DNA from 3 places in the Streptomyces sp. NPDC005492 genome. Region 3 is predicted to be linked to each of the others. Evidence: riboswitches for the same ligand, from Rfam matches in the RefSeq annotation. Region 3 holds a riboswitch; each other region holds the start of a gene.
What was found. Region 3 has a riboswitch for cobalamin ahead of ABZT04_RS24310 (cobalamin biosynthesis protein). Riboswitches for the same ligand answer to the same signal wherever they lie in the genome.
Positions count from the first base shown of each region.

Region 1 (3,269 bases), on a different contig from region 3:
CGGGGTGGTCGGCGGCGCGCAGCGGCAGGGTCTCGCGCAGGGCGGGTTCGTCGACCTGGATGACCGAAGTCCCGGCCGCCTCAAGGTCGTTGACCTCGTCGCGCAGGGCGAGCGCGACCTGGCGGGCGGTGTCGCCGAGCGGCTGATCGTCGCGGACGAAGGACCAGGCGAGCATGGTGACCGGTCCGGTGAGCATGCCCTTGACCGGGCGTGGGGTGAGCGACTGGGCGTACGTCGTCCAGCGCACCGTCATCGGGTCGGGGCGGGAGATGTCGCCGGCCAGGATCGGCGGGCGGACGTACCGGGTGCCGTAGGACTGGACCCAGCCGTGCCGGGTGGCGAGATAGCCGGTGAGCTGTTCGGCGAAGTACTGGACCATGTCGTTGCGTTCGGGCTCGCCGTGCACCAGGACGTCGAGGCCGGTCTTCTCCTGGAAGGAGATCACCTCCTGGATCTCGGCCCTGATGCGCTCCTCGTACCCGGCCGTGTCGATCCGCCGCGCCCTCAAGTCGGCTCGCGCGGCGCGCAGTTCAGCGGTCTGCGGGAACGAGCCGATGGTGGTCGTCGGCAGCGGCGGCAGGTTCAGGTGCGCGCGCTGGGCGGCGGTCCGCTCGGGGTAGCGCTGCGCGCGGCGGGCGTCCGCGTCCGTGACGGCGGCGGCCCGGGCCCGTACGGCGGGGTCGCGGGTGAGTGTCGAACCGGCGCGGGAGGCCAGATCGGCGCGGTTGGCGGCGAGTTCGGCGGCGATCGTGTCTGTGCCCTGGGCCAGGCCCTTGGCGAGGGTGACGATCTCGCCCGTCTTCTGCCGGGCGAACGCGAGCCAGCGCAGGATCTGCGGCTCGATGTCCCGCTCGGCCGCCGCGTCGAGCGGCACATGCAGGAGCGAGCAGGAGGCGGCCACGTCGACCCGGTCGGCGAGACCGAGCAGAGTGCCCAGCGTGGCAAGGGACTTGGTGAGATCGTTCACCCAGATGTTGCGGCCGCTCACGACCCCGGCGACCAGCCGCTTGCCGGGCAGCCCGCCCACCGCGGCCAGGGCGTCCAGGTTCGCGGCGGCGGCCTCGGTGAAGTCGAGCGCGAGCCCCTCCACCGGCGCCTTGGCGAGCACGGGCAGCGCCTCGCCGAGCCGGTCGAAGTAGGAGGCGACCAGGAGCTTCGGCCGGTCGGTGCGGCCCCCGAGATCGCCGTACGCCCGTGCGGCGGCGCCCAGTTCGGCCGGGGTGCGGTCCTGGACCAGGGCGGGCTCGTCGAGCTGTACCCACTCCGCGCCCGCCGCCCGCAGATCGGCGAGGACCTCGGCGTACACCGGCAGCAGCCGGTCCAGCAGGGTCAGCGGATCGAAGTCCGGGGACACACCGGGCGCGGGCTTGGCGAGCAGCAGATAGGTGACCGGTCCGACGAGGACCGGGCGGGCGGCGAGACCCAGCGCGAGGGCCTCACGGAGTTCGCCGACCTGCTTGCCGGAGTCGGCGGTGAAGACCGTGTCGGGCCCCAACTCGGGGACGAGATAGTGGTAGTTGGTGTCGAACCACTTCGTCATCTCCAGCGGCGCCACGTCCTGGGTGCCGCGCGCCATCGCGAAGTACCCGTCCAGCGCGTCGAGTTCGACGGTGGCGCGGTGGCGGGCGGGGATCGCGCCGACCATGACGCTGGTGTCCAGGACATGGTCGTAGTACGAGAAGTCGCCGGTCGGCACTTCGTGGAGGCCGGCCCCGGCCAGTTGCCGCCAGGTGGCGCCGCGCAGTTCGGCGGCGCTGGCCCTCAGGGCGTCGGCGTCGACGCGGCCCTGCCAGTACCCCTCGACGGCCTTCTTCAGTTCCCGGCCCTGCCCCTGACGGGGGTAGCCGTACACGGTGGCCCGTGCTGCCGCGGCTGCGGACTTCGTTGTCACGGAACTCTCCTTCGCGAGCTGTCTCCCTGTGATCCCGGCGACGGGACGAGAGCGCGAAGGAACGCCAGACCGGACGGTTGTCGTGCCCGCCGATGTGTACGCCGACCCGCCCACGAGGTCACCGGGATTCCGCGCACGACTCCTTCGCGCGCGGGCGGTCGGCAGGTCTTCGGACTCGTGGGCGCGCCCTCCGTACGGAGGACACCTACTGGCCGTCGCTTCCCAGGCCCTGTTGTCTCGGGCCCAGTGCGTATGACGGCGGTCGTTCCCACTCACCGCTGCGGGGCAGTCCCGGATTTCCACCGGGTTCCCTCTTGCGACGCATCCCGTCTGGCGGACGGGGCGAACCAACTGCACCACCCAGCTTACGGGGTGGGGCGAGAGTTCTCGCCGGTGTCGCTCCCGAACGCCCGCAAGATGCGCTCGGCGGCCAGCGTCGCGGTCAACTCACCGTCCCTGACCTGCTGTTCGAGCGCGGGACCGAGAGCGCGTACGGCCGGGTCGGAGCGCAGTCGGCCGAGCAGCTCCTCGCGGACCATCGTCCAGGTCCAGTCCACCTGCTGGTCGCGCCGCTTGGCGGCGAGCCGGCCGGTGGAGTCGAGCAGCGTCCGGTGCTGTTCGAGTCGCTCCCACACCGTGTCCAGGCCGGTCGACTCACGGGCGCTGCAACTCAGCACCGGCGGTGTCCAGGCCGCGTCGGCGGGATGCATCAGCCGCAGCGCGCCCGCCAACTCCCGTGCCGCGCCCCGCGCGTCGCGCTCGTGCGGGCCGTCGGCCTTGTTGACGGCGATGACGTCCGCGAGTTCCAGGACGCCCTTCTTGATGCCCTGCAGCTGGTCCCCGGTGCGGGCGAGCGTCAACAGCAGGAAGGAGTCGACCATGTTGGCCACGGCGGTCTCGGACTGGCCGACACCGACCGTCTCCACGAGCACGACGTCGTAGCCCGCCGCCTCCATGACCACGATCGACTCCCGGGTCGCCTTCGCGACCCCGCCGAGCGTGCCGGCCGTGGGGGAGGGCCGGACGAAGGCCGCCGGGTCCACCGCCAGCCGCTCCATGCGTGTCTTGTCGCCGAGGATCGATCCGCCCGTCCGGGTCGACGACGGGTCGACGGCGAGCACCGCGACCCGGAACCCCAGCGAGGTGAGCAGCGTGCCGAACGCGTCGATGAACGTCGACTTGCCCACGCCCGGCACACCGCTGATGCCGATCCGCCGCGCCCGCCCGCTGTGCGGCAGCAGTCCGGTCAGCAACTCCTGTGCCATGACCCGGTGTTGGGGCCTCGTCGACTCGACGAGCGTGATGGCGCGGGCCACCAGCGCCCGCTTCCCGTCGAGGACGCCCTTCACATAGGTGTCGACATCGATCACCGGCTGTG
Region 1 is NZ_JBEXDX010000032.1:30,709-33,977, reverse strand. It holds gene metE (5-methyltetrahydropteroyltriglutamate--homocysteine S-methyltransferase) at 1-1,891, opposite strand, end outside; cobalamin riboswitch at 2,034-2,258, opposite strand; gene meaB (methylmalonyl Co-A mutase-associated GTPase MeaB) at 2,257-3,261, opposite strand; gene scpA (methylmalonyl-CoA mutase) at 3,258-3,269, opposite strand, start outside.
Region 1: another riboswitch for cobalamin. It lies ahead of metE (5-methyltetrahydropteroyltriglutamate--homocysteine S-methyltransferase); the one in region 3 lies ahead of ABZT04_RS24310 (cobalamin biosynthesis protein).

Region 2 (3,269 bases), on a different contig from region 3:
GCCGAACAACGGATCGTCCTGACCGACAACTTCGGCCAGCGCGTCCAGATGAGCGTGGACCAGCGCTCCAACCTGGTCGACGACGCCAAGGCCGGCAAGCTGGACGGCATCGCCCTGCCCTGAGCCGCACGGCGGATACGCACGACAGACGACCGACGGGCCGGGAAGCATCGAGGCGATGCTTCCCGGCCCGTCGGCGGTTCGGTCACGGAGTGTCAGTCGCCCTCAGCCAGCTGGTTCGCCCACCGCTGTTCCACCTTGGCCAGCCTCCAATAGGCCAGCGCCGCCGCCCACACCACGACGAACAGGCCGACGATGACGTAGCCGACGTTGTCCAGGTCGAGGCCGGAGATCCAGTTCGTGGTGGCGTCGGTCAGCTCGAGCTTGTCGTGCAGGACGCCGACGAGTTCGATGGTGCCGATGAAGAAGGCGACGGCGATGGACAGGCCGGTGATCGTGAGGTTGTAGAAGACCTTGCGGACCGGGTTCGAGAACGCCCACTGGTAGGCGAAGTTCATGAACGTGCCGTCGAGCGTGTCGAACAGACTCATGCCGGCCGCGAAGAGCAGGGGCAGGCAGAGGACCGCGTACCAGGGCAGGCCGGCCGCCGCGCCCGAACCCGCCATCACCATCAGCGTGACCTCGGTCGCGGTGTCGAAGCCGAGCCCGAAGAGCAGGCCGATCGGGAACATCTGGCCGGGCCGGGTGATGGACTTGGTGAGCCGGCCGAGGATGCGGTTCATGAAGCCCCGCGAATCCAGGTGCTGTTGGAGCTCCGCCTCGTCGTACGTTCCCGCCCGCATCGACCGGAACACCTTCAGGATGCCCAGCAGGGCCACGAGGTTGAGCGCGGCGATGACGTAGAGGAAGGAACCGGAGACGGTCGTGCTGACGACGCCGAGCGTCTGGTGCGCACTGGAGTCGTCGTTCACGAGCGTGCCCGCGATGGCGGCCCCACCGGCCACCAGCGCGGCCAGCACGACCACCACACTGGAGTGCCCGAGTGCGAACCAGAACCCGACCGACACCGGCCGCTTGCCGTCGGCCATCAGCTTGCGGGTGGTGTTGTCGATCGCCGCGATGTGGTCGGCGTCGAAGGCGTGGCGCATGCCCAACGTGTAAGCGGTGACGCCGAGTCCGATGCCGAATGCCTTGGAGCCGATCTCGTAGTGACCGGGCACGACGAGCAGGAAGAGGATCCCGAAGGCGGCGACGTGCAGGGCGGCGATCACCGCCATCAGCCCGATCGTCTTGACGGTGTCCTCGCGCCGCCACCGGAAGGAGGCAGGCTTGTTCTCGGTCAGGGTCATGCGGTCACGCTCCAGCACCTCGTGGATCACTTCGTGAGTGCCGTGGCCGGTCTCCTGGCTGACAGGTCGTACGTCCACCGCCCGCCTTCCCGGCCGTCTCACGACGGCCAGTGGCTGTCCCTTGCGGGACGTGGGCGACGAACTCCCTGATCACAGTGGCGAGGGCCGCGTCGGCTTCGCACCGACTTCCCGAACACCACGGCCCGCCCACCGTAGGGCCCCTGACGCTCACTTGCATAGCTGCGTACCTGCGCAGGTATTCAAGATCACATACCGGGGCCTGCAAGGATGGCCGTATGCATCTCGTTCCCGCCGAACGCGCCGACCGCCGCACCATCGACGGCCACCGGGTCTGCGACGCGATCGCCGCCATCGGAGAGCCCGACCACGTCCGCGCCTGGGCCGAGCGGTTCGCCCTGCTCGCCGACCCCGGACGCCTCGCTCTCCTGCTGGCCCTGAATCAGGCGGGCCCTCTCGCCGTCTCGGACCTCGCCGTCGCGACCGGCATGAACGACCCGGCCGTCTCCCAGGCCCTGCGCCTGCTGCGCGCCGCCGGTGTCGTGGTGGGCGAGAAGGAAGGGCGAGTGGTGCGCTACCGGGTCGTCGACCCGCTCGTCGCCGACCTCTTGAAGCACTGCACCGCCGACTGAACTCCCTTCGCGAGATGTCCGCAGCGACACCCGTCACCGCCGTGCCCAATGAAGGGCCGCCCCGGTGCAGTTGGTGCCGGTGACCATCGACGGCTGAGCGCATGCCCTACGACCCGCCCGACCGACTGCCCGTCACCGTCCCGCAGCCCGCCTGAAGCCGCCTTGCGGTTCGAGGGTGCTCCTACACGTCGGAACGGGCAGCCGGAGGACGGCAGTTCGAGCGATCCGTCCACGAGCTCGAGGCGGGCGGTCTTGTCTTGGCCCAGGCAATAGCCCGCGACGATCTGGACGGGGTCGCCAACCCAGTACCGCTCGTACACAACAGCCCTCCCGCGCCGAGGACTTGGAGCGTCTCCACGAGCTTGGGGCAATGGCGCGCGAGGTGGGCTCGCAGTGCCCGCATCGGGGCGAGGCTCCCCGAGCCGCTGCCGCACGGTCAGGAAACGGTCCACGACGGCAACGGCACGTGGACGACGAGGCCACCTGGACGACGGGGGCCCTTGTTTGACCGGGACATGCGAGTCGGTGTCGCACATCTAGCCATACCGACCAGTCGGTACTAGCCTCCGCTCGAACGGAAGGAACCCCCACTTTCCCGCCGTCCACACCGTCCCCGGCCTTTGCACAAGGAGTCGCATGTCCTCCGCCTCCGCACCATTCGACACGAGAGACGACGGCGCCGACGCGCCCGGCGCCGGTGCTCGTGGCTCGCTCGCCCGGCTGTACCGCCGCGAACTGACGGCATATCCGGCCACCGGGCGGCGCATGTCGTACCTGGCGATCGTGGTGGTCACGACCGTCGTGCTCTACTACATGCTCTACATCCAGTACGCGGTGGCGACGTCGATCATCACGCACTTCGACATGACCTACCGCTACTTCGTGTGGGTCTCGGTCGTCGGCAACGCGGTCGGGGCCTTCGCCTCGCTCGTGGCCGGCCTCGCGGACCGCTGGGGGCGGGCGAACCTCGTGGTCTACGGACTGCTCATCGCCGCGCTCCTGGTCTTCTTCGGACTGCCCAACGCGGGCGGCAAGACGACGTACTTGGTGCTGTTCGCCGTCGTGAGCTTCATCGAGGGCATCGTGCTCGTCGCGACCCCGGCCCTGATCAGAGACTTCTCGCCGCAACTCGGCCGCGCGACCGCGATGGGCTACTGGACGATGGGCCCGGTCATCGGCAGCCTGGTCGTCACCTCGGTGACCAGCAACACGCTCTCCTCAGCCACCTGGCAGGACGAACTGCGCTACTCCGGAGCGGCCGGGCTGATCGTGTTCGTCGTGACCCTGTTCGCCCTGCGCGAGCTGGCGC
Region 2 is NZ_JBEXDX010000052.1:23,734-27,002, forward strand. It holds gene ABZT04_RS39675 (hypothetical protein) at 1-123, shown strand, start outside; gene ABZT04_RS39680 (HoxN/HupN/NixA family nickel/cobalt transporter) at 216-1,310, opposite strand; cobalamin riboswitch at 1,337-1,526, opposite strand; gene ABZT04_RS39685 (metalloregulator ArsR/SmtB family transcription factor) at 1,607-1,960, shown strand; gene ABZT04_RS39690 (MFS transporter) at 2,597-3,269, shown strand, end outside.
Region 2: another riboswitch for cobalamin. It lies ahead of ABZT04_RS39680 (HoxN/HupN/NixA family nickel/cobalt transporter); the one in region 3 lies ahead of ABZT04_RS24310 (cobalamin biosynthesis protein).

Region 3 (3,269 bases):
ACCTGGGTCATCCTCTCCGCGGGCCTCGCCATCGCGATGGGCACCTACATCGGCGGCTGGCGCATCATCCGCACCATGGGCAAGGGCCTGACCGACCTCCGGCCGCAGCAGGGCTTCGCCGCCCAGACCAGCGCCGCCGCGGTCATCCTGGCCTCCGCGCACATCGGCTTCTCGCTCTCCACCACGCACGCCGTCTCCGGCTCGGTGATGGGTGCCGGGCTCGGCCGCAAGGGCGGTGTCGTCCGCTGGTCGACCGCCACCCGGATGTTCGTCGCCTGGGGCCTGACGCTGCCGGCCGCCGCGCTGGTCGGCGCGCTCGCCGAGTCCGTGACCGACCTCGGCGACTGGGGCACCGCACTGGTGGCCGTCTTCCTGGTCGCCTCCAGCACCGGCATCTGGCTGCTCTCCCGCCGCCAGGTGGTCGACGCCTCGAACGTCAACGAGTCCGACGAGCCCGCCGGCGTGGTCACCGCCGCGATCGCCGCCGTCACCCCGCCCCCGTCGGTCGCCCTCTCCGAGGGCCTCACGGCGACGATCCCCGCGCCGCCCGCCGTCACCACGCCCGACCCGGCGACCCCGGCGACCCCGCCGGCCGCCACCGTCTGAGCCCGCGCCCCGGTACGAAGGCACGAGAAGGAACGAATCAGCATGGACATCGACTGGGCAGCCCTCGGCTCCGTCTTCGGCGTCAGCCTCGCGGCCACCGTGGCCCTGGTGGCCGTCTTCACCCTCGGCATCACCGCCCTCTCCCGCCGCGAACGGGCCACCACCCAGGGCGACTCCGCGACCCTCGCCCTGGCCGGCGCGTACGCCTGCTTCGCGGCCTGCGCGGCGGCGGTGGCGTACGGGATCTCCATCATCGTGGCCTGACCGGCCGCCAGTTGGACCCAACGTGGGGTGCGGGACGGACCACCGTCCCGCACCCCACGTCTTCGTGACGTCCTCGACGACCCCTGTGTGGGCATCAGCACACTCCTCCCCCGCAGGTCAACAGCAAGTTGACGCCCCTTCCAACCCCGTGGTGGACTGCCGGAGCCATGTACGGCGGCAGGAGAGGAAGCCGGTGCGAATCCGGCGCGGTCCCGCCACTGTCACCGGGGTAGACAACCCCGGGAGCCAGGAACTCTCACCGCCGGTCTCGTCGAACCAGGGCGTGGACACCCTGAGTGAGGACATACCGCCATGCTCGGCTGCCGTTCGAGGTCCCGTACCAGTACCGTGTCCGACCCGGCGATCGGCTGAGCCGATGCGTGCCGATCGCGTCTTCGCGTACGGCGCCGCCGCCGGCCTTCTCGGCGACCACCTGCTCGGCGATCCTCGCCGCGGGCATCCGGTCGCCGCGTTCGGCCGTGCCGCCGCTGCCGTGGAACGACTGCTGTGGCGCGACCACCGCGGGTGGGGCGCCCTGCACACCGCCGTGTGCGTCGGAGGCGCCGTCTCCCTGGCCGCCGCGGCCACTTCGGCCCTACGACCGTCCCGTACCGCCTCTGCCGCCCTCACTGCCGCCGCCACCTGGGCCGTGGTCGGCGGGACCTCGCTCGCCCGCGAGGCCGGGGCCATCGGGCGTGCACTGGAGGCCGGTGACATCGATGGTGCGCGGGCGCGCCTGCCGCACCTCTGCGGGCGGGACCCCCAGGCCCTCGACGCCGACGGGATCGCCCGGGCCGTCGTCGAGTCCGTCGCCGAGAACACCTCCGACGCGGTGGTGGGCGCCCTGGTGTGGGGCGCCGTGGGCGGGGTGCCGGGGCTCGTCGGGTTCCGGGCCGTGAACACCCTCGACGCCATGGTCGGCCACAAGTCCGCCAAGTACCGCCGCTACGGCTGGGCTTCGGCCCGCCTCGACGACGTCGTCGGCTGGCCGGGCGCCCGCCTCACCGCCGTCCTCGCGACCGTCGCGGGCGGCGACCGGCGCGGGGCTGCACGCGCCTGGCGCACCGACGCCCCCAAGCACCCGAGCCCCAACGCCGGCCCCGTGGAGGCCTCCTTCGCCGGTGCCCTCGGCGTGCGGCTGGGCGGCACGCTCTCCTACGGCGGCCGGGTCGAGCACCGGCCCGTGCTCAACGGCGCCGGGCGCGCCGTCGCCGTACCGGACATCGATCGGGCCGTACGGCTGTCCCGGCGCGTGAGTTGGCTCGCGCTCGGGGCCAGTGTCGCCGGGCGGCTGCTGCTGAAGGGACGCACGTCATGAGCGGCGGAGGACTGCTGGTCGCGGGGACCACCTCGGACGCCGGCAAGAGTGTCGTGACCGCCGGAATCTGCCGGTGGCTGGTACGGCAGGGCGTGAAGGTCGCGCCGTTCAAGGCGCAGAACATGTCCCTGAATTCGTTCGTCACCCGGGAGGGCGCCGAGATCGGGCGGGCGCAGGCCATGCAGGCCCAGGCCTGCCGCATCGAACCGACCGCACTGATGAACCCCGTGCTGCTGAAGCCGGGCGGCGACCAGAGCAGTCAGGTCGTGCTCATGGGGAAGCCGGTGGGCGAGATGAGCGCGCGCGGCTATCACGGGGGGCGGCAACAGCGGCTGCTCGGGACGGTGTTGGACTGTCTCGCGGAGTTGCGGGGCACGTATGACGCGGTGATCTGTGAGGGGGCGGGCAGCCCGGCCGAGATCAATCTGCGGCGGACCGACATCGTGAACATGGGCATCGCGCGGAACGCCGGACTGCCCGTGCTCGTCGTCGGTGACATCGACCGCGGTGGCGTCTTCGCCTCATTCTTCGGGACCGTCGCGCTGCTGTCGCCCGAGGACCAGGCACTCGTCGCCGGGTTCCTCGTCAACAAGTTCCGGGGCGATGTCAGCCTGCTGGAACCGGGGTTGGGGATGCTGCACGACCTCACCGGGCGGCGGACCTACGGCGTGCTGCCGTTCCAGCACGGGCTCGGGATCGACGAGGAGGACGGGCTGCGGATCTCGCTGCGCGGGACCGTCCGTGAGTCGAACACCGCGCCGCCGGTCGGCGAGGACGTGCTGCGGGTCGCCGTCTGCGCGATCCCGCTCATGTCCAACTTCACCGACGTGGACGCGTTGGCCGCCGAACCGGGCGTCGTGGTGCGGTTCGTGGACCGGCCCGAGGAGCTGGCCGACGCCGATCTCGTCGTCATCCCCGGGACCCGGGGCACGGTCAAGGCGCTGGAGTGGCTGCGGGAGCGGGGACTCGCGGACGCTCTGGTCCGCAGGGCGTCCGAGGAGCGCCCGATCCTCGGGATCTGCGGTGGCTTCCAGATCCTCGGCGAGCACATCGAGGACGAGGTCGAAAGCCGGCGCGGACA
Region 3 is NZ_JBEXDX010000018.1:109,773-113,041, reverse strand. It holds gene ABZT04_RS24320 (inorganic phosphate transporter) at 1-606, shown strand, start outside; gene ABZT04_RS24315 (hypothetical protein) at 649-870, shown strand; cobalamin riboswitch at 1,005-1,147, shown strand; gene ABZT04_RS24310 (cobalamin biosynthesis protein) at 1,247-2,188, shown strand; gene ABZT04_RS24305 (cobyric acid synthase) at 2,185-3,269, shown strand, end outside.